One region of the Weizmannia acidilactici genome, then DNA from elsewhere that is predicted to be linked to it. Evidence: predicted binding sites of a transcription regulator. Region 1 holds the regulator's gene; each other region holds the start of a gene.

Region 1 (5,465 bases):
TCATAGTATTGTAAGGAATCAATGCTTCGAACTCTTCCTCATGCGCATACAAATAGTTGGCTTCCCCGCCATAACCTGCATCCGCAATGATCCGTTTTGGCTTAGGCAGGCCGGATGCTTTCAGCTTCTCCAAATGCGGCACAAAGCATCTTGTATCAGTTGGCCTCTGGTGTATAGTGTATCCAAGAATAAGCTGGTCTTCCGTTCCAATTTGGACATTGTAACCCGGTTTCAGCTGGCCGTTTTTCATATGATCTTCTTTCATCCGCATAAAGGTGGCATCATGATCTGTTTTGGAATAACTGTTCCGGTCTCCAAAAATGCTTCATACTTCTTCAGCCGTGGTAAGTAGTCTTCTTTGAGTTTCTTGTAAATTTTTCGTTTCGACCGATAGACTGCCTTTTTCTCTTTCTTCAGTTCCTTGTCTTTTTCCTGCTCTGCGTCTGTTTCAGCTTCTTTGACTTTTTGCTCCACCTTTTTTGCAATTTTCTCCAGCTGCTCTGCACTAACGCGTTCAGCTTGTTCTTTCATTCTTTTAACTTTTTTTCATCTAATTCGATTGTCGATCAACTGAAACATCTTTTGGAGATTTTAGTGGAGTTTCTCTTCATATTTTTCTGTCACTTTTTTCTAGACAAACGTGTACTTATTGGCGTTTGCCTCGATCTTTGTGCCGTCCATGAAGTAGTTTTCCAGCGTGATATATTTTTGTTCCAATAAAAGATTGATGAGTTCGGTAAAAAGGGGCTCGATCATGTCTTTCATCCGTTCCGAACGGAATCGGTTGATGGTTCGGAAATCTGGCGTTTGTTGCCCAGACAGCCACATCATCGGAAGATTTTCAAGAAGGGCTTTTGCGATACCCCGGCAAGAATAACTTTTTTCAGTGTAAGCATAGAGAATTACTTTTGTCATCATTTTAGGGTGATACGAAGGACGGCCCCCGCCTTTATAATACGAGAAGAAGAAGTCGTCGCTGATTTGATTCACCATATCATTGACAACGCGGGCTACATGGCTTTCTGGAATCATATCACTAAAATCCATTGGAAGAATGAGTTGTCCCATGTTATAATCAATAAAGGTAGCTGAATAGAAAAAAACCGCCTCCATTCAATGTTTGTTCGACACCTACATTATAATGGAAAAGGCGTTTTTTTTTTGCACTTACTTCGTCTATTGCACGTTGATGATCGCGAAATTTACGAGACTCCTGCGGGAAAAGCGAGCAAGAAGAGACCCCGCAGCGAGTGACGTGAGGAACAAGCAAAGAGGCTCGCGACGCGTGCGGAAAGCGAGTGAATCTCGCGATCATCAACAACCAACGATAATAATTTTTTCACAAAGAAAGGGGCGCCCCTTCAGCCAGATTACCGTCTTTTGGGACAGCCCCTTTTTGTCGGAAGGTTATTCAGAAAAATTGTGCACAATCTGTGGAAAAACTGTTTATAATTTATCCGTTCTGTGAAAAACTTTTAAAAAATTTTTTGCACATCCTGTGATTAATGTGGATAAATCTGTTGATAATTGTGGATTTTGTGGAAAAATAAGTTAAAAAGCAAGAAACCAACAAACAAGCTGTGAATAAATCTGTGAATGATCGAGACGACCCGCTATCGAAAATTGTTGATATTTGTTGAAAAAATTCCGGCGTTAAAAAAGTTGTATAAAAAAAACGGTGGGATCATACCACAATTGGTATCAGCCCGCCGCTTTTCACAACTTCTTTTTCCACAGCGACCCGCATGCTTATTCCGCAATTTCCGCCCACTCATCCATCAGGGCATCCAGCTCGTTTTTCCTCTTTTCCAGTTCATCCGTTACTTCACGCATTTTCACATGATCTTGGAAAACATCCGGATCCGCCAGCTTTTCTTCCCACCCGCTGATTTCGGTTTCCAGCGCTTCGATTTTTGCTTCAATTTCTTCGATTCTCCGCTTTCTTTGGCGTTCCAGTTTTTTTGCTTCCTTATCCTGTTGATAAGTGCTTTTGGTCGGCTGCATCGCTTTTTCCGCTTCTTTTTCCGCTTTTTCCAGCCGCTCAAGTTCCAACATTTCTTCCCGTTTTTGCACATAATAATCATAGTCGCCGAGAAATTCCTGTGTGCCGTCCTTCGAAAGTTCGACGACTTTCGTGGCAATCCGGTTAATAAAGTAACGGTCATGCGAAATAAATAAAATGGTTCCCGGGTAATCAATTAAAGCATTTTCGAGCACTTCTTTGCTGTCCAGGTCAAGATGGTTTGTCGGTTCGTCAAGGATGAGAAAGTTGGCTTTTTGCAGCATTAATTTGGCAAGGGCAAGCCGGGCTTTTTCGCCGCCGCTTAAGGAGGAGACAGTTTTAAGCACGTCATCGCCTGAAAAAAGGAAATTCCCTAGTGCAGTACGGATTTCTTTTTCGGATTTAAGCGGGTATTCATCCCATAATTCCTGCAAAACGGTTTTGTTGGAAGACAAGTCCGCCTGTTCCTGGTCGTAATAGCCGGTTGTTACGTTGGATCCGAATTGGATCGTTCCTGATAGAAGGGGAAGTTTATTTAAGATGGTTTTGATGAGCGTTGATTTGCCGATGCCGTTCGGTCCGACAAGGGCAACGCTGTCTTCCCGTTTCACGGAAAGATTGATATTTCGCGCAACAGCTTCCCCACCATAGCCGATGGAAGCCTCCTGCACTTGGAGCACTTCGTTGCCGCTTTGTTTTTCGATTTCAAAAGAAAAATGGGCCGATTTTTCATCACCGAGCGGTCTGTCCATTAATTCCATTTTTTCAAGCTGTTTTCTCCGGCTTTGTGCCCGTTTTGTCGTCGTGGCGCGCGCGATATTTTTTTGGATAAATTCCTGCAGTTTCGTGACTTCTTCCTGTTGTTTTTCGTATTGTTTCAAATCCCGTTCGTACTGGGCAGCTTTCTGTTCCAGGTAGCGGCTGTAATTACCATAGTATTTCTTGATCGAATGCCTTGAAATTTCGTATACCTGGTTGACGACTTTGTCGAGAAAATAACGGTCGTGGGAAACGATCAGGATCGCGCCCTGGTAGCCCTGCAAATATTGCTCAAGCCAGGTGAGCGTTTCGATATCAAGATGGTTTGTAGGCTCATCCAAAATTAAAATATCTGGTTTGGACAGCAATAATTTTGCCAGCCCCAGCCGCGTTTTTTGCCCGCCACTTAATGTATGGATCGGGGTGCTGTAGTCGTACTGATGAAAACGGAACCCGTGCAGGATGGAGCGGATGTCCGCCTCGATCTGGTATCCGCCTTCCTCTTTAAAGCGGGTCTGAAGCTCATCATAAGCCTGTAAAATTTTTTCATATTCAGCCGGACGGTTATAAATGGAAGGATCCGCCATTTTTTGTTCAAGCGCCCGCAGCTGTTTTTCCATATTGAGCAGGCCCTTAAATACGGACATCATTTCATCCCAAATGGAAAGATTGGATTCCAACCCTGAATTTTGGGCCAAATATCCAATTTCGACCCCGTTCGGTTTCGTAATCGTTCCTTCATCATATGACAGCTGGCCGGCAATGATTTTCAGCAGGGTCGATTTCCCTGCCCCGTTTCTTCCGACTAAAGCAATGCGGTCTTTTGTCTGGATTTCCAATTTTATATTCGATAAAATAAGTTCAGCACCAAAATATTTTGTGACTTGTTGAACTTGCAGCAACATCATGGCCATTTTCACCTCTATATTATTGTAAGTGTACAGGATGCAGCTCTGCAACTCAACTGAGGCACGCGAATATTGTCAAAAATCTTTTCACATAAATCAATGAAAAATATGCAAATTTGTGATATATTTAACATGGTTGGAGAGAGAATGGGCGTAAGATTAAATTTTTTCAGAGACGGTTATTTTTTATTTATAAAAACAGGAGTAATATAAAATCATGGATTGGTAGCGCTGCCAAATATCTCGAAAACTAAAAGGAACCAACTTGGGGGATTTCACATGAAAGATGAATCAGCTAAAATACCACAAGCCACCGCGAAACGATTACCATTGTATTACCGTTATTTGAGAAATTTGTACACTCTTGGCAAGCAGAGGGTCTCTTCAGCGGAACTGAGCGAAGCGGTGAAAGTCGATTCGGCGACGATCCGCAGGGATTTTTCTTATTTCGGGGCGCTCGGGAAAAAAGGGTACGGTTATAATGTTAAATATTTATTGTCTTTCTTCAGCAAGACGCTTAACCAGGATGAAATGACAAATGTGGCGCTCATTGGGGTAGGAAACTTGGGAACTGCCCTTTTGAACTATAATTTTTCCAAAAACAACAGCGCTCGGATTGTGATGGCCTTTGATAACGATGAAAGCAAAGTAGGAAAACGGGTCGGCAATGTGCCGATTTACAGCATGAACGATTTAAAGGAGCGGCTTCGTCAGGAAGACGTGACGGTCGTGATTTTAACGGTTCCGGCCATTGCCGCGCAGACTGTGACAGATGAACTTGCGGATACAAACGTGAAGGGAATCTTGAATTTCACGCCTGCCAGGCTAAATGTCCCGCCGAATGTCCGCGTCCACCATATTGATTTGGCCGTGGAACTGCAAGCCCTCATCTACTTTTTGCAGCATTATTCAAATGATGCCGAAAATTCGAAAGAAAAAACCGTCAAATCATAGCCAAAACTCCCTTTTTCCGTTATCATAATGGGTACAGGGGGTGGCCCGAAGTGGGAACGGAATTCAAGGGAAAGCTGTCCGGTAGTTTTGGTTTGAAGGTGTTGCATAGCGGAGCCGAAAATGGGGAGGATCGAAAGGCGGAAATGAAAGGTGAACGGCCTTGAATCCGAAAAACATGACGGTTGCCGAGCATATTCAGGAATTGAGAAAGCGGCTGATTACGGTTCTCGTTTTCTTTGTGTTTGCGATGATTGTGGGATTATTTGCCGCCAAACCTGTGATCCGTTATTTGCAGCATGCTGAAGAAGCCGAAGTGTTAACGATGAACGCCTTCAGGGTGACGGATCCGATTAAGGTTTTTATGGAAGTATCTGTTGTCATTGCATGCTTGCTGACGCTCCCGGTGATTCTGTACCAGCTGTGGGCGTTTGTAAGCCCTGGCCTGTATGAGAAGGAAAGGAAAATCACATTAAGCTATATTCCCATTTCCATTTTGCTGTTTATGCTTGGCATTTCATTTTCTTACTTTGTTCTTTTTCCATTTATGGTGGAATTTATGATGGAATTGTCGGCGGAAATGGGAGTCCATACGGTTATTGGCATCCGTGAATATTTCCAATTTCTTCTGCAAATTACGCTTCCTTTTGGATTTGTGTTCCAGATGCCGGTTGTAGTCATGTTTCTCACCCGGCTTGGCGTCATTACACCAATGCTGTTAAAAAAGGCACGAAAATACGCGTATGTTGCTTTAATTGCGGCGGCAGCCATCATTACACCGCCCGATGTATTTTCGCAGCTGATGGCCGGCGTACCGCTGATTTTGCTGTACGAAATCAGCGCAG
Region 2 (5,465 bases), on a different contig from region 1:
CCATTTTTGCCGTTGGTTTCTGGGCCAATCAATACGTCATCAAAACACACTCCTTTGTACAGGAGTATTTTCTCGGGGAACGGCAGCTAGGTGGTTTTATCCTCGCAATGACAATGGTGGCAACGTACGGAAGCGCGAGCAGTTTCATCGGCGGACCGGGCGTGGCATACACGCAGGGGCTCGGCTGGGTGCTGCTAGCCATGGCGCAACTTTCAACAGGCTATTTCGTCCTGATGGTGCTCGGGAAAAAATTTGCTATCATGGCGCGTAAATACGAAGCGGTCACGTTGATTGATTTTTTAAAAGGGCGTTACCAGAGCGATGCGGTTGTTATTTTATCGGCTTTAAGCATCATCATTTTCCTTTTTTCGTCCATGACGGCGCAGTGGATCGGCGGCGCGCGGCTCGTTGAATCGCTGACCGGTATGTCGTATACGGCATCCCTGTTGATTTTTGCCGCTTCGGTCACTTTATTTGTGATTGTCGGCGGATTCAGGGCTGTCGCGGTTACCGATGCGGTCCAGGGCGTTGTGATGTTTACGGGGACATTGATTTTATTCGTGGCTACGGTCAAAGCGGGCGGCGGCATGGACCATATCATGACCAAGCTAGCCGCGCAAAATCCGGATTTGATTACCCCGTTCGGTGTTGGCCATGGGCTCAAGCCTGTATACGTATCGTCCTTTTGGATTTTGGTCGGAGTCGGTGTGGCCGGTTTGCCGCAAATTACGGTGCGCGCAATGTCTTATAAAAATTCACAGGCGATGCACAGGGCAATTATCATTGGAACCATTGTCGTCGGCTTCATCATGCTCGGCATGCATTTAATCGGTGTTATGGCGCGTGCCGTCATGCCCGGCGTGAAAATACCGGATACGGTGATGCCGCTTTTGTCCATGAAGGTGCTGCCGCCATTTTTTGCCGGTATTGTCCTCGCCGCCCCGATGGCTGCCATTATGTCGACTGTTGATGCCCTACTGATTTTGGTCAGCTCCGCGCTTGTGAAGGATATTTATTTAAATTATGTGAAACGAAACGCTTCCATCAAACATATCAAGGCGGCCAGTTTCGGCGTGACCGCGGCGATGGGGATCATTGTTGTACTGCTCTCCCTCAGCCCGCCGAACCTGATTGTGTGGCTCAATTTGTTTTCCTTCGGCGGATTGGAATCCGTATTTATTTGGCCGGTGATATTCGGGCTGTATTGGAAGAAAGGCAACAAATACGGCGCCGTTGCTTCCATGGTGCTTGGCATGGGCTCTTATATTTTGTTTGACCGGCTCCATCCGAACCCGTTCGGCATGCATACGGTCGTGCTGCCGATTTTGATTTCATGCGCAGGATTTATCGCGGCAAGCCTCTTGTTCAGACATAAAGCAGCCGCCATTCCGGTAAAAACGGAGTGAGCCTTAAATAGTGAAAACCCATTTCACACCTGTTGGCGGGCAGGAAAAATTTTATTCTTGCCCGCATCTAGAAATTGTGCTAATATATTTATTGTCATCAGCGGGACATTAGCTCAGTTGGGAGAGCAGCTGACTCTTAATCAGCGGGTCGTGGGTTCGAGCCCCTCATGTCCCATAGCAAAGCAATATAATCGGCATGATGTGCGGTTATATTGCTTTTTTTATACTTAAAAAAACTTTTCCTGGACGTGGAGTACGAAAAATTGTCCAGCAAAAAAATAACGGGCGGACATATTCACGCATACTATATTGTGGTATAATAAGGTGGTTGCGGAAATCGGCCGCAAATCATCATACAAGGAAAAAAGGAGATGATAACTTATGGATTCAGACGCGCATCCGAGGTCGTACATGAAACATACGCAAGAGGAAGTCTTCATACTGACCTCATCAAATCCAAAAGGTTATCAATCTCTGGAAGAGTAAAGTATGCATGAGCTTCCTCAAAATACAAGAGGAGGTGGCTGCATGTTAAATATATATTTAACGAATGAAAGCGGCAAACTGCAAGAAATAGACACCTTGTCAAAAGGGTGCTGGATGAACCTTGTGAATCCGACAGAAGAAGAAATCAATTGGGTCGTACAACAAACCAATATTCCGGTTGATTTTATTAAAGACCCTTTGGATGTTGACGAACGCTCACGTATTGAAAAAGAAGACGATGATATTTTAATCATTGTCGGCCTTCCTGTAAAGGTAAAAGACGATGTGGACTCCGCGCTGTATGATACCATTCCGCTCGGGATTATCGTCACGCCTTTTTATTTCATTACCGTTTGCCTGCAGGAAAATCCGATAATCGGAAAATTTATCCACAGGCGGGTACGGGGATTTTACTCCTACATGAAAACGAGATTTACCCTTCAAATCCTTTATGAAATTGCAAGCTATTATTTGAATTACTTGAAATATATTGACCGCCGATCGAGCCTGATCGAACGCGAACTGCACGAGTCGATGCGGAATGAAGAACTTTTTGAACTTCTGAGCCTCGAAAAAACGCTCGTTTATTTTACCACTTCTCTGAAAGCCAACAAAATTGTGATGGAAAAAATGACGCGGCAGCATTTCTTGAAAGTGTATGAAGATGATATGGATCTGCTGGATGATGTCATGATTGAGGTCAAACAGGCGATTGAAATGTGTGAAGTGCACAGCAACATTTTAAGCGGCATGATGGATGCGTATGCGTCAGTCATTTCCAATAACGTGAACGCTGTAATGAAATTTTTGACAACCTTCACGATTATCCTGTCACTGCCGACGATGGTTTCCAGTTTTTTCGGCATGAACTTGCAAGGCATGCCATGGCATTCAAGTGCGCACGGTTTCTGGATGGCTTTCCTGACCTCATTGATACTTTCCTGTGTAACGGCTGTCATTTTTTGGAAGAAAAAATATTTTTGAAACAGTTAGCTGTGGGGAGATGTTTTTGCATAAAATTCATCTCCTTTTTTATTTTTCATTGTGAATGCGCATTTTTCACAAGTGAGATCTTTGTATATATGTGCATATTTATTCATCAAAAATGAAAGCACTTACAACAGTGAAATAATAAAAACATTTATTTTAATTGAACCTAAGCAGCAAAGCAATATTTTTTGAAAAAGGATTATTAATCTTTTATTCATTTGTCACAAATCAGACACAGTTATATTATGTGAAATCGTTTATAATGGAGTCAAGAGGAAGAGATGCCTCACAACACATATTTGTGAACTCATTCACAATTATATTTTTTTTGGTTTTGCATGTGAAAATTTTCACAAAACCTTTTTGAATGGAGGCCACGATCATGGCGGATGATGAAAAAGTTGTAGACAAATCAGCTCAAATTACGGAAATGGTGGATTCGCTCGTAGCCAAAGGGCAAAAAGCGCTGCGCGAATTTATGGAGTTAAGCCAAGAACAAGTGGATCACATTGTGAAACAAATGGCACTGGCAGGTTTGGAACAGCATATGGTGCTGGCAAAAATGGCAGTCGAAGAGACGAAACGCGGCGTCTACGAAGATAAAATTACGAAAAACCTATTTGCGACGGAATATATTTACCACAACATCAAATACAACAAAACCGTCGGCATTATTGAAGAAAATGAAAATGAAGAAATTGTAAAAATCGCTGAACCGGTCGGCGTCATTGCAGGGGTTACACCGGTTACCAACCCGACTTCAACAACAATGTTTAAAGCTTTGATTTCGATTAAAACAAGAAATCCGATCATTTTTGCGTTCCATCCGTCCGCGCAAAAATCAAGCAGCTATGCGGCGAAAGTGATGCTCGATGCAGCTGTTAAAGCGGGGGCGCCGGAAAACTGCATCCAATGGATCGAAAAACCGGCCATTGAAGCCACACAGCAATTAATGAACCATCCGGGCATCTCGCTCATTCTTGCAACGGGCGGATCGGGCATGGTGAAATCCGCGTACTCGAGCGGCAAACCGGCTCTCGGCGTCGGACCCGGCAACGTTCCTTGCTATATTGAAAAAACCGCAGATATTCAAAGGGCCGTCAACGACTTAATATTATCTAAAACGTTTGACAACGGCATGATCTGCGCATCCGAACAAGCGGTTATTATTGACAAAGAAATTTACGATCAAGTGAAGAATGAATTGATCGCAAACAAATGCTATTTCTTAAACGAAAGCGAAAAGAAAAAAGTCGAAAAAACCGTGATCAACGAAAAAACGCAATCGGTGAACGGCGCGATTGTCGGCAAACCGGCCTATGAAATCGCAAAAATGGCGGGAATCGATGTTCCGGAAGATACAAAAATTTTAATTGCGGAACTCTCCGGCGTTGGTCCTGACTATCCGCTTTCAAGGGAAAAACTGAGTCCGGTTCTTGCCTGCTTCAAAGCAAACAGCACGAAACAAGGTTTTGAATTTGCGGAAGCGATGCTGGAATTCGGCGGCCTTGGCCACTCAGCCGTCATCCATTCGCAAAATGATGAAGTGATCAAACAATACGGTTTAAGGATGAAAGCCGGCCGCATTATCGTAAACTCTCCGTCTTCCCAAGGGGCAATCGGCGACATTTACAACGCCTACATGCCTTCTTTGACACTGGGCTGCGGCACATTCGGCGGTAACTCTGTTTCTACAAACGTCGGCGTCATCAACCTGTATAACGTAAAAACAATGGCAAAACGGAGAGTCAATATGCAATGGTTTAAAATTCCGCCACGCGTCTATTTTGAAAAGAATTCGGTACAGTACCTGGAAAAAATGCCTGACATCTCGAGCGCTTTTATCGTCACCGACCCGGATATGGTAAAGCTTGGCTATGTCGATAAAGTATTGTACTATTTAAGAAAACGCCCGGACTATGTCCACTGTGAAATTTTCTCTGAAGTAGAGCCGGATCCTTCCATTGAAACGGTACGCAAAGGCGCAGCGGCGATGGAAAGCTTCCAGCCGGACGTAATTATTGCGCTGGGCGGCGGTTCTGCGATGGACGCGGCCAAAGGCATGTGGCTGTTCTATGAACATCCGGAAGTCGACTTCAATGAATTAAGGCAGAAATTTATGGATATCCGCAAACGGGTTGCAAAATTCCCGAAACTCGGCCAAAAAGCGCAGCTTGTATGTATCCCGACAACGTCCGGAACCGGATCTGAAGTAACATCTTTTGCCGTTATTTCGGATAAAAAGAACAATATGAAATACCCGCTGGCGGACTATGAATTGACGCCGGATGTAGCGATCATTGACCCGCAATTCGTCATGACGGTGCCGAAATCGGTCACTGCGGATACCGGGATGGATGTTCTGACGCACGCGATTGAAGCATACGTTTCGAACATGGCCAATGACTATACGGACGGCCTGGCAATCAAAGCAATCCAGCTTGTCCACGAATTCCTGCCGAGAGCGTATGCGGACGGTAATGATGCGTTGGCGCGCGAAAAAATGCACAATGCATCGACCCTGGCAGGGATGGCATTTTCGAACGCATTCTTGGGCATCAACCATTCTCTTGCCCATAAAAT
Region 3 (5,465 bases), on a different contig from region 1:
AAATGGGGAAGAAAAACAATGAAAATTGTCTTCACTTTTCAGCCTGGAAAAACTTTGTTGGCTGATTTAAATACAAATTTTCCGGGAATAGATTTTCTTGCTTTCCGAGGAATTGAAACGGCACAAGAAGCGCTCGGGGATGCGGAAGTGATCGCCACGTATGGCGAGGATCTGACAGAAGAAATCGTCATGCCGCTTCCCCGTTTGAAATGGGTGATGGTTTTTTCGGCCGGAATTGAAAAAATGCCGTTAGACGCACTAAGGAAAAAAGGCGTGTTTGTTACCAATGCGCGGGGCATCCATAAAATCCCGATGGCGGAATATACTTTTGGCTGTTTGCTCCGTCACGCAAAGTCTTTTGACCTGTTCCGTATCCGGCAGGAAAAACATGAATGGGTCCCCGATGCGCCTTTAAGCGAGATCAGCGGCCGCTGTATCATGATTGTCGGTATGGGCGCAATCGGAAGCGAAATTGCCCGCCTTGCGAAGGCGTTCGGCATGAAGGTGATCGGTGTGAATACGAACGGTAGAAAAACGGAGAATGCGGATGAAATGTATACGCCGGATACGATGGTAAGCGCCTTAAATGAGGCGGATTACGTGGTTTCCGTGTTGCCGAGTACGAAGACAACCCGCCATTTTTATACGAAAACGCATTTCGAGGCAATGAAGCCGTCTGCGGTTTGGATTAATATCGGGCGCGGGGACGCAGTGGAGCCACAGGTGCTGATCGATGCGCTGCAATCCGGAAAGATCGCGCATGCGTATTTGGATGTGTTCGATGAGGAGCCGCTGCCGCCGGAACACCCGTTTTGGAAAATAGAAAATATCACGATCACACCGCACATCTCCAGCCATTCGGAACATTATTTGCCGCGTGCGATGGAAATCTTCCGGCACAATTTACATACTTATTTAACCAAAGGAAGAGATTATATTAATACCGTTGATTTAGAAAAGGGGTATTAACATGAGGATTTATACGCGATCGGGGGATAAAGGGACGACATCCCTCGTTTACGGGGCAAGGGTGCCGAAAAATGATCCGCGTGTTGAAGCGTATGGCACATGCGATGAAGCGAATTCGATGATCGGGCTTGCGCTCGCGTTTCTACATTCGGAACATTTTCCAGAAAAAGAAGAGGTAGAACAAATTTTCAGCCGCGTCCAAACGATGTTATTCCATGCAGGGGCGGAACTTTCCACGCCCCCGGGGAAAGAAGTGCAATGGAAATTAAAACAGGAGTATATTGACGAGCTTGAGACGGTGATTGACAAATGGGACGCGCAGCTTGAACTGTTAAAAATGTTCATTTTGCCTGGGGGCCATCCGGCGGCGGCAGCCATGCACGCGGCGCGGACGGTTGTCAGGAGAGCGGAACGATGCAGTGTTTCGGTGGAAGGCGTGAATCCGCTAGTACTGCCGTTTTTAAACCGCCTGTCCGATTTCCTGTTTGTGGCGGCAAGATTCATCAACCACTGCTTAGGGATAAAAGACCAGCCGCTTCATCCGCTTGGGGATTAATTGAGAAAAACGAAACGTTTTCACATCATCCTGCATAAAAAAAGAAAACCTGAAATAAATGAATTTCTTCATTTTATTTGACAAAACCGCACTTTTTTTTGTAAACTTTTTATAAAGATTATAAATTAAGAATGATAATCGTTAGAAAAGAGGTGCATGACGGTGTCAGAGCAGCAGTTGAACAAAGCACTGGAAACATTAAAGCAGTCGGGTGTCCGTATTACCCCTCAACGTCATGCGATACTGGATATTTGATTGAGTCCATGTCACATCCAACGGCCGATGAAATTTATAAGGCACTTGAGGGTAAATTCCCGAATATGAGTGTGGCCACCGTTTACAATAACTTGCGTGTTTTTAAGGAAATCGGATTAGTAAAAGAGCTGACTTACGGCGATGCTTCAAGCCGTTTCGATTTTGTTACTTCGAATCATTACCACATTATTTGCGAAGATTGCGGAAAAATTGTGGATTTCCACTATCCTGGCTTGGATGAAGTGGAACAGCTCGCCTCACAGGTGACCGGTTTTAAAGTGAGCCACCATCGTATGGAAATTTACGGTACATGCCCGGAATGTAGCAAAAAGCACAGTTATGTCAAAAGTTGAATAATGCTCTCATACCGGTTGAACTGGTCCATTCCAGTTCTTTTTTTATTGCTGTGGATCTGCTTTTAAGGATCCGGCTCGACCGTTTTTTCCGTAGTTTTCGCGTCTGAAACATTTTGTCCAGTTCATAACCCGGAAAGTACTGCAGTTCAAACGTGCAGCCCGCGATAAAAATCCAAAAAATTTTTTTCTCAGAATTCCCACGGATTTATTCACCAATATACATTCCAAAATTGGTGTGGAATCTTAATGAAACAACAAACATCGAGTAATCATGCAAACGTTTTCATAAATAAAAGCGATTCTGTGATGTATTCCACACAAAGCCTGCTGTAATTTCCACAATGCCCAAACCGAAGATCCCCTATGATAAAGATGTACCGATGATCAACCTTCATGAAGGAAATCAAAAAGGAAATATGCCAGGAGGAGGTACAAAAATGAGACAGTCATCCAACACGACATTGGAAATATCGAAAACGAAGATGAAGTACCCGCTGCATATCACATCGGAAATCGGCGAATTAAAAACCGTATTACTGCACCGACCCGGAAAAGAACTTGAAAATTTAATCCCGGAATATTTGGAACGGCTTCTTTTTGATGATATTCCTTATTTGCCGACCGTGCAAAAAGAACATGATTATTTTGCCGGTATCTTGAAAAACCGCGGTATTGAAGTCCTTTATCTCGATAAGCTCGCGGCTGAAACACTTGAAGATGAAAAAGTGCGCCGGCAGTTTATCGATCAGATACTGTCAGAAAGCGGAGCCAATCCGAACGGCACCTATAACATTCTGAAGGATTACCTGCTGTCATTTCCGGTTGAAGAAATAGTGCACAAGGTGATGGCCGGGGTGTTGAAGACAGAAATTGCGGAGGAAAAGAAAACGCATCTGTATGAACTAATGGCAGGCCACTACCCGTTCTATCTCGATCCGATGCCGAACCTATATTTTACCCGCGATCCTGCAGCTGTGATCGGTGAAGGCCTGACGATCAATCGTATGCGAGAGGAAGCAAGACGGCGCGAATCGCTATTTATGCAGTATATCATCAAATACCATCCGCGTTTTGCAAAATTTGACATCCCGGTATGGCTCGGCAGGGGTGAACGCTTCCCGATCGAAGGCGGGGACGAGCTCATTTTAAGCAAAGACACGATTGCGATCGGGGTCAGTTCCAGGACTTCCGCGAAAGCAATTGAAAATTTGGCGGTCCAGCTATTTCAAAGACAGGGAGAAATCCAAAGGGTCGTCGCGGTTGAAATCCCGAAATCGAGGGCATTTATGCATCTTGATACAGTGTTTACAATGGTCGACTTTGACAAATTTACGATTCATCCTGCTATCCAGGGACCTGACGGAAATATGCGGATATACATTTTGGAAAAATCGGAGGATCCGGATCAGGTCAATATCCGGGAAAGGAACAACTTGCCGGCTGTTTTAAAAGAAGTGCTCCATTTGCCGGAAATTGATTTCATTCCTTGCGGCGGCGGTGATATTATTGCATCGGCCCGCGAACAGTGGAACGACGGATCAAATACACTTTCGATTGCCCCCGGGGTGGTGGTAACGTACGACCGCAACTATGTTTCCAACGAAATGCTTAGAAATCACGGCATCGAAGTCATTGAAATTCCAAGTTCGGAATTGTCGCGGGGACGTGGGGGCCCGCGCTGTATGAGCATGCCGATTTTGCGCGAAGATATTTAAAGGAGGAGAAAGATATGGCTGTTTATGCTGAAAACAAAGTCAATCTGAAAGGAAGAAACCTGCTAACCTTATCCGATTACACGGAAGAAGAAATCCTTTATTTGCTTGATCTCGCGGCGGATTTAAAAGCGAAGAAAAAAGCGGGCATTCCACATCGTTATTTGGAAGGGCAAAATATCGCGCTATTGTTTGAAAAGCCTTCCACACGGACAAGATGCGCGTTTACAGTTGCGGCTGTTGATTTAGGGGCGCACCCGGAATATTTGGGCAAAAACGATATTCAGTTTGGCAAAAAAGAATCTACTGAAGATACAGCAAAAGTGCTAGGCAGGATGTTTGACGGCATTGAGTTCAGGGGATTTTCCCATGAAACGGTTGAGCTGCTTGCAAAATATTCCGGCGTGCCGGTATGGAACGGGCTGACCGATTTATTCCACCCGACCCAGGTGCTGGCGGATTTCTTAACGATCAAAGAACAGATCGGCCACTTAAAAGGCGTTAAGTTTGTGTATGCCGGCGACGGCCGCAACAATATGGCGAATAGCCTGCTCGTCAGCTGTGCCAAAGTCGGCATGGATGTCAGAATTTGTGCGCCGAAATCGTTATTTCCGGCGGTATCGCTTGTGAAGGAAGCTGAAGCATTTGCCAAAGCTTCGCACGGCAGGGTGCTGATTACGGATAACATCGAAGAAGCAGTTGACGGCGCGGATGTTATTTATACGGATGTTTGGGTATCAATGGGCGAAGAATCGCAGTTTGAAGAAAGGATCAGACTCTTAAAACCGTATCAGGTCAATATGGAAATGATCCGGAAAACAGGCAATCAAGATGTCATGTTCCTGCACTGCCTGCCTTCTTTCCATGACCTGGAAACGGAGATTGGACAGGGCATCTACGAAAAATTCGGTCTGAAAGAAATGGAAGTGACGGATGAAGTGTTCCGCAGCAGCCATTCGTACGTATTTGACGAAGCCGAAAACAGAATGCATACGATTAAAGCCGTCATGGTTGCCACCAATCGGAGGGATTAAGAAAGCCGGTTGATCTTCAAATTAAACACTTGAGGTGAGAAAAATGGGAGACCAAAAAAAGCTCAGTTTGTTGTCGCTTATTGCCATTGTCATTGGTTCGATGATCGGCGGCGGGGCATTTAATCTGGCAAGCGATATATCGAACGGGGCGCATGCCGGCGCAATCATCATCGGATGGGTCATTACCGGGATAGGTATCATAGCCCTCGGCCTCTGTTTTCAAAACTTGTCAATGCGCCGCCCGGATTTAGACGGCGGCATCTATAGCTATGCCAAAGCAGGGTTTGGAAGTTTCATGGGTTTTAACAGCGCCTTCGGATACTGGTTGTCGGCTTGGCTTGGAAACGTTGCATACGCCACTTTGTTGTTCAGTTCTATCGGCTATTTTATCCCGGGGTTTGACGGCGGGCAAAACGTTGCTTCGATTATTGGCGCCTCCATCATGCTTTGGATCGTACATGCACTCGTGTTAAGAGGGGTACATTCCGCTGCACTTGTGAATCTTGTCACAACGATTACAAAACTTGTTCCGGTTTTCCTGTTCATTGTCATAATGATCTTCGCTTTCCATGCCAAAACCTTT
Region 4 (5,465 bases), on a different contig from region 1:
GCTCGTTAGACATGCCCGTCAGCCATTTGTGCTTTTCGGGGTCAATATGTTTTATGTCCAGCAATACAAGATCCGTATATTTCATCAATTCATCCAGGCCTTTCATAAACCGCGTGCTGTGGGAAAAATTTCCGCCTGCTGTATCAATGCACGTATGGACGCCAATCTCCTTGCATGCTTTAAACAGTTCGATCAGAAAATCGATATGCAGCAAAGGCTCGCCGCCGCTGACTGTAATGCCGCCGCCGGAAGCTTCGATAAAAGGCAAATAGTCCTGCACGTCTTTCATAATTTCATCTACGGTCATTTCTTTGCCTTCGTTTATTTTCCAAGTATCCGGGTTATGGCAAAATTTGCATCGCAACGGGCAGCCTTGCGTGAATACGACATAGCGGATTCCAGGGCCGTCGACGGTTCCAAATGATTCGGTCGAATGAATACTCGTTGAGATTTTCATAAAAATCAAATCCTTCTTTTAGATTTCTGGACTTCCACAAGTTCAGGCTTCAAAAAAGGGGAGGGGGCATGGAGTGCATGCCGCCCTTTGTTTTTATCGATTACATCATTTCATGGAATGTACGGTTAATGACTTCCAATTGTTGTTCCCTTGTCAGTTTAATGAAATTAACTGCATATCCGGATACACGGATCGTTAATTGCGGATATTTTTCCGGATGATCCATTGCATCCAGCAATGTTTCACGATGCAAGACGTTGACGTTCAGATGATGCGCTTTCTTCGCCATATAACCGTCCAACATGCCGTCCAAGTTGGATACGCGTGTATCTTCTTCATGTCCGAGAGCTTCCGGCACGATGGAGAACGTGTTGGAAATGCCGTCCAGCGAATATTTATAAGGCAGTTTCGCAACAGAGCTCAGCGAGGCGACTGCACCATGCGTATCGCGGCCATGCATCGGGTTGGCGCCTGGCGCAAACGGTTCTCCGGCTTTCCTTCCATCCGGTGTGCTTCCCGTTTTCTTTCCGTATACAACGTTTGAAGTAATCGTCAAGATAGAAGAAGTAGGAACCGAATTGCGGTAAGTCGGATGTTTTCTCAGTTTTTCCATGAACGTTTTTACAAGGTTTACAGCAATTTCGTCGACACGGTCGTCGTTGTTGCCGTATTTCGGGAAATCACCTTCGACTTCATAGTCAACCGCAAGGCCGTTTTCATCGCGGATAACTTTGACTTTCGCATATTTAATTGCGCTTAAAGAGTCAACTGCAACGGACAGGCCGGCAACGCCGAATGCCATTGTGCGCAAAATTTTGCGGTCATGCAACGCCATTTCAAGCCGTTCATAAGAATATTTGTCATGCATGTAATGGATGATGTTCATTGCATTGACGTATACGCCTGCAAGCCAGTCAAGCATCCGGTCGTATTTTTCCATAACTTCATCATAATCCAGATATTCTGAAGTAATCGGCCGGTAAGGAGGCGCAACCTGGACTTTCAGTCGTTCATCAATGCCACCGTTAATGGCATACAGCAAAGCTTTTGCCAAGTTTACACGGGCGCCGAAGAATTGCATTTGTTTGCCGATCCGCATTGCCGATACGCAGCAGGCAATACCGTAATCATCGCCGTATTCTTCACGCATCAAGTCATCGTTTTCGTATTGGATGGCGCTCGTTTTAATTGACATTTTCGCGCAATATTGTTTCCATTTATCCGGCAGTTTTGTCGACCACAGCACGGTCAAGTTCGGTTCAGGCGCAGGGCCTAAGTTGTCGAGCGTATTCAGGAAGCGGAACGAATTTTTTGTAACGAGCGTGCGGCCGTCCAGTGCCATCCCGCCGATCGATTCCGTAACCCATGTCGGGTCGCCGCTGAATAGTTCGTTGTATTCTTCGGTCCTTGCAAATTTGACAAGGCGGAGTTTCATGACGAAATGGTCAACGAGTTCCTGCGCTTCCCTTTCTGTCAGGACACCGTTTTTCAAATCCCTTTCAATATAAATATCAAGGAAAGTGGAGGTGCGGCCCAAGCTCATCGCTGCACCGTTTTGTTCTTTAATGGCGGCAAGGTATGCAAAATACAGCCATTGAAAAGCTTCGCGGGCGTTTGAAGCCGGTTCGGAAATATCGAATCCGTAGCTTTGGGCCATTTGTTTCAATTCTTGCAAAGCGCGAATTTGTTCGGAATGTTCTTCGCGTTCCCTGATGACGTCCTCCGTCATGACGCCGTTTCCGATTAAATCGAAGTCTTTTTTCTTTTGCTCAATTAAATAGTCAACCCCGTACAATGCAACACGTCGGTAGTCGCCAATGATGCGGCCGCGCCCGTATGCATCCGGAAGTCCTGTAACGATTCCGGCATGGCGCGCCATTTTGATTTCCGGAGTATAAGCATCGAATACGCCTTGGTTATGTGTTTTCCGCCATTCCGTAAAAATATGTTTGATTTCCGGATCGATTTCATAGCCGTATGATTTTAAGGAATTTTCCGCCATGCGGATGCCGCCAAATGGCATCAAAGCGCGTTTTAATGGTTTGTCTGTTTGCAGACCGACAATTTTTTCAAGCTCTTTGTTTAAATATCCAGGTGCGTGTGAAGTGATGGTAGAAACAACTTTCGTATCCATATCAAGAACGCCGCCTTTTTCGCGTTCCTGCTTGGATAATTCCATGACTTGATTCCATAATTTCAATGTAGCTTCTGTCGGGCCGGCGAGGAAACTTTCATCGCCTTCGTAAGGGGTTACATTTTTCAGGATAAAATCCCTAACGTCGATTTCATTTTGCCAGTTGCCGCCTTTAAAGCCTTTCCATTGTTCTTTGCTGAGTGGTGCTTTTGTAAGCAATTGTTCAGTCATTTGAATGGGCCTCCTTCAAGCCTTGTAGTAAGACTTCAACATAGTGCCTAAAAAAATGGATGAAGTTATTTGCTCATTAGTGAGCATTCCTTAATACGCTTTCATCATAGCATGTCATTCAAAAAAAAGATAGTGATATCGCTCACATTTTTCCGCGAAAAAATGCAGTTTTCAAAGAATGTTCAAATTATCTGCCAATAGATATATAATAGGAAGAAACGAGTCTGAACTGTTATAAAACAATTTGCTCATTATTTCACAATATTTGTTTTCTGAATAGAAATTTTTTAATTGGAAAACTTTGAAGGAAAATGTTCAATGTTTCACAAATTGGACACATCCTAATGAAAGCGATTGCTGTATAGTAATTTATGAAAGCAGTTACACAAAGGAGTGGTAAAGATGTTGACAGGATTGCGTACTGATTTTCAAATGCCTACCTTAAACTTATTTGGGCAGGGAACAGCTGAAGACATTGGAATCAGTCTAAAAAATCTTGGATGCCGTAAGCCGCTAATTGTAACAGATGCAGGACTTCATCAGCTTGGGTATTCTGATAAAATTGCAAAGTACATCAAGGAAGCCGGCCTAGAAGTGGCTATTTACCCAAAAGCCGAACCAAACCCGACAGATAAAAATGTGGAAGACGGGTTAAAAGTATATGAGGAAGAAAAATGCGACTCGATCGTTTCGCTTGGCGGCGGCAGCGCGCATGACTGTGCGAAAGGGATCGGACTTGTCGTGGCGAACGGTGGCAGAATCCATGACTATGAAGGGCTCGACCGTTCCGAAAAGCCGATGGTGCCTTTAGTTGCCATTAACACGACAGCCGGAACCGCAAGTGAAATGACGAAATTCACCATTATTACCGATACGAGCCGAAAAGTAAAAATGGCGATTGTTGATAAACATGTAACGCCGGTTTTATCAATCAATGATCCGTTGTTAATGGTTGGTATGCCGCCATCTTTGACCGCTGCAACCGGCCTTGATGCATTGACGCACGCGGTTGAAGCGTATGTTTCGACGGCAGCAACGCCGATTACGGATGCATGCGCGATTAAAGCGATTCAAATTATCCCGAAATATTTGCCGCGGGCTGTCGCAAACGGACACGACATCGAAGCACGCGAACAAATGGTATATGCGCAGTATCTGGCCGGCATGGCATTCAACAATGCGTCTTTGGGTTATGTCCATGCGATTGCACACCAATTCGGCGGCTTTTATAATTTGCCGCACGGTGTCTGCAATGCCATTTTACTCCCGCATGTCTGCCGGTTCAACCTGATTGCGCGGAAAGAAAGATTTGCGGACATTGCCGCGGCATTGGGCGAAAGGACAGAAGGATTAAGCGTACAAGAAGCGGCGGAAAAAGCGATTGCAGCAATCGAAAGGCTGGCGGAACAACTGAACATTCCGAAAGGCTTCAAGGAACTCGGGGCAAAAGAAGAAGACATCGAAATCCTCGCCAAGCATGCGATGCAGGATGCGTGCGCGGCCACAAACCCGCGCAAACCGACGCAAAAAGAAGTCGAAGCCATTATTGCGGCTGCAATGTAAATATTATAAAAAATAGAACAAATAAAGGGACATCTCTTCTGTTATAATCAATAAAGGTAGTTGAAAAGTTACTCAAAAAAACCGCCTCCATTCAATGTTTGCTAGACACTTACATTATAATGGAAAAGGCGGTTTTTTGTATTTTCTCTGTATATTGTATGTGTCAAGTTTTTCTCGACATCGTTTAAAAATCAGTGATTTCCAGACACTCTTTGTACGCTTTTGGCTACAGCGCTTTGCTTGCTTCTCTGGATAAGGGGCAATCCCAAAAGCAGTTAAACCGGGCATATGATGATCGCGAAATTTACTCGCTTTCCGCACGCGTCGCGAGCCTCCTCGCTCGTCCCTCAAGCACACTGGGTCTCGCCCGGCTCGCTTTTCCCGCAGAAGTCTCAGAAATTAGCGATCATTTATATTCCCAGCTTTTTAAAGGATGTTGGGATTGCCCCTTATCCAGGTGAAAAACCTAAATATCTTGCTTAAATTCCCTATTGCTGATACAGTGCTTGTATACAGGCTGATTGATCCCTGTTTTGCACCGATTGACGGGCGTACAGGCTGTTTAAGCAGCTGGGCGGGTTTTACAGCTTGCTTCTATTCGCGCTGCTTTCTTGCGCTTCTTGTTTGGTGTTTCAGATAAGCATTTCTTAATGTCCGGTTGGTTGAGCATTCCTTGTTATTTTAACCATGGCTTCCCCGCCTTCTTTGCTCCAATGCATCCCCCAGATGTGCCTTTGGTTGGATTCTCTGGCACCGCCCGGCACATTTTCCACTTTCTCTCTCCAGTCAAAAATGCGTTTCTAGTTCTTTTGGGATATAAGTACGGAACTCCTTGGTTTTTTGAGATGCTTCTCATCCGCCAATGTACTTTTATAGGTATCTAAATGCAATATAAACCTGCCTAAATCACGGGTATTTATCGCTTTTTTAACCTGTTCCTTCACTTCACTTTTTCCTCCCACGAATGTCTATACCCTGATCCTCCGTCGCTGTTTGTAATCATCCGTGCTTTTTGGGACACGGGTTTTAATCCATCAAAAAAGCTACGGCCTGTAACCTGCTTATTCCATTATTTACGAT

The links. The regulator Rex, encoded in region 1, represses fermentation and respiration genes when NADH is low (regulators of the CRP and FNR family bind a similar motif). The targets are predictions, from matches to a motif close to TTGTGAAATATTTCACAA.
Region 2: adhE (bifunctional acetaldehyde-CoA/alcohol dehydrogenase) is a predicted target of Rex. The motif match lies at 3,221-3,238, and genes of this name have one in related genera.
Region 3: arcA (arginine deiminase) is a predicted target of Rex. The motif match lies at 2,438-2,455, and genes of this name have one in related genera.
Region 4: pflB (formate C-acetyltransferase) is a predicted target of Rex. The motif match lies at 3,067-3,084, and genes of this name have one in related genera.

The regions. Positions count from the first base shown of each region.
Region 1 covers NZ_BKZR01000026.1:3,281-8,745, forward strand. Annotated here, with positions in the region: partial or broken gene GBH70_RS10480 (IS1182 family transposase) at 1-1,113, opposite strand, end outside; gene GBH70_RS10485 (ABC-F family ATP-binding cassette domain-containing protein) at 1,750-3,669, opposite strand; gene GBH70_RS10490 (redox-sensing transcriptional repressor Rex) at 3,949-4,623, shown strand; gene tatC (twin-arginine translocase subunit TatC) at 4,784-5,465, shown strand, end outside.
Region 2 covers NZ_BKZR01000032.1:3,274-8,738, reverse strand. Annotated here, with positions in the region: gene panF (sodium/pantothenate symporter) at 1-1,406, shown strand, start outside; tRNA gene GBH70_RS11835 (tRNA-Lys) at 1,509-1,581, shown strand; gene GBH70_RS11830 (magnesium transporter CorA family protein) at 1,935-2,876, shown strand; gene adhE (bifunctional acetaldehyde-CoA/alcohol dehydrogenase) at 3,265-5,465, shown strand, end outside.
Region 3 covers NZ_BKZR01000005.1:8,559-14,023, reverse strand. Annotated here, with positions in the region: gene GBH70_RS02760 (D-2-hydroxyacid dehydrogenase) at 19-969, shown strand; gene GBH70_RS02755 (cob(I)yrinic acid a,c-diamide adenosyltransferase) at 971-1,525, shown strand; partial or broken gene perR (peroxide-responsive transcriptional repressor PerR) at 1,682-2,133, shown strand; gene arcA (arginine deiminase) at 2,619-3,851, shown strand; gene argF (ornithine carbamoyltransferase) at 3,866-4,882, shown strand; gene arcD (arginine-ornithine antiporter) at 4,926-5,465, shown strand, end outside.
Region 4 covers NZ_BKZR01000011.1:63,169-68,633, reverse strand. Annotated here, with positions in the region: gene pflA (pyruvate formate-lyase-activating protein) at 1-457, opposite strand, end outside; gene pflB (formate C-acetyltransferase) at 558-2,822, opposite strand; gene GBH70_RS05920 (iron-containing alcohol dehydrogenase) at 3,225-4,385, shown strand; partial or broken gene GBH70_RS17115 (ISLre2 family transposase) at 4,812-5,353, opposite strand.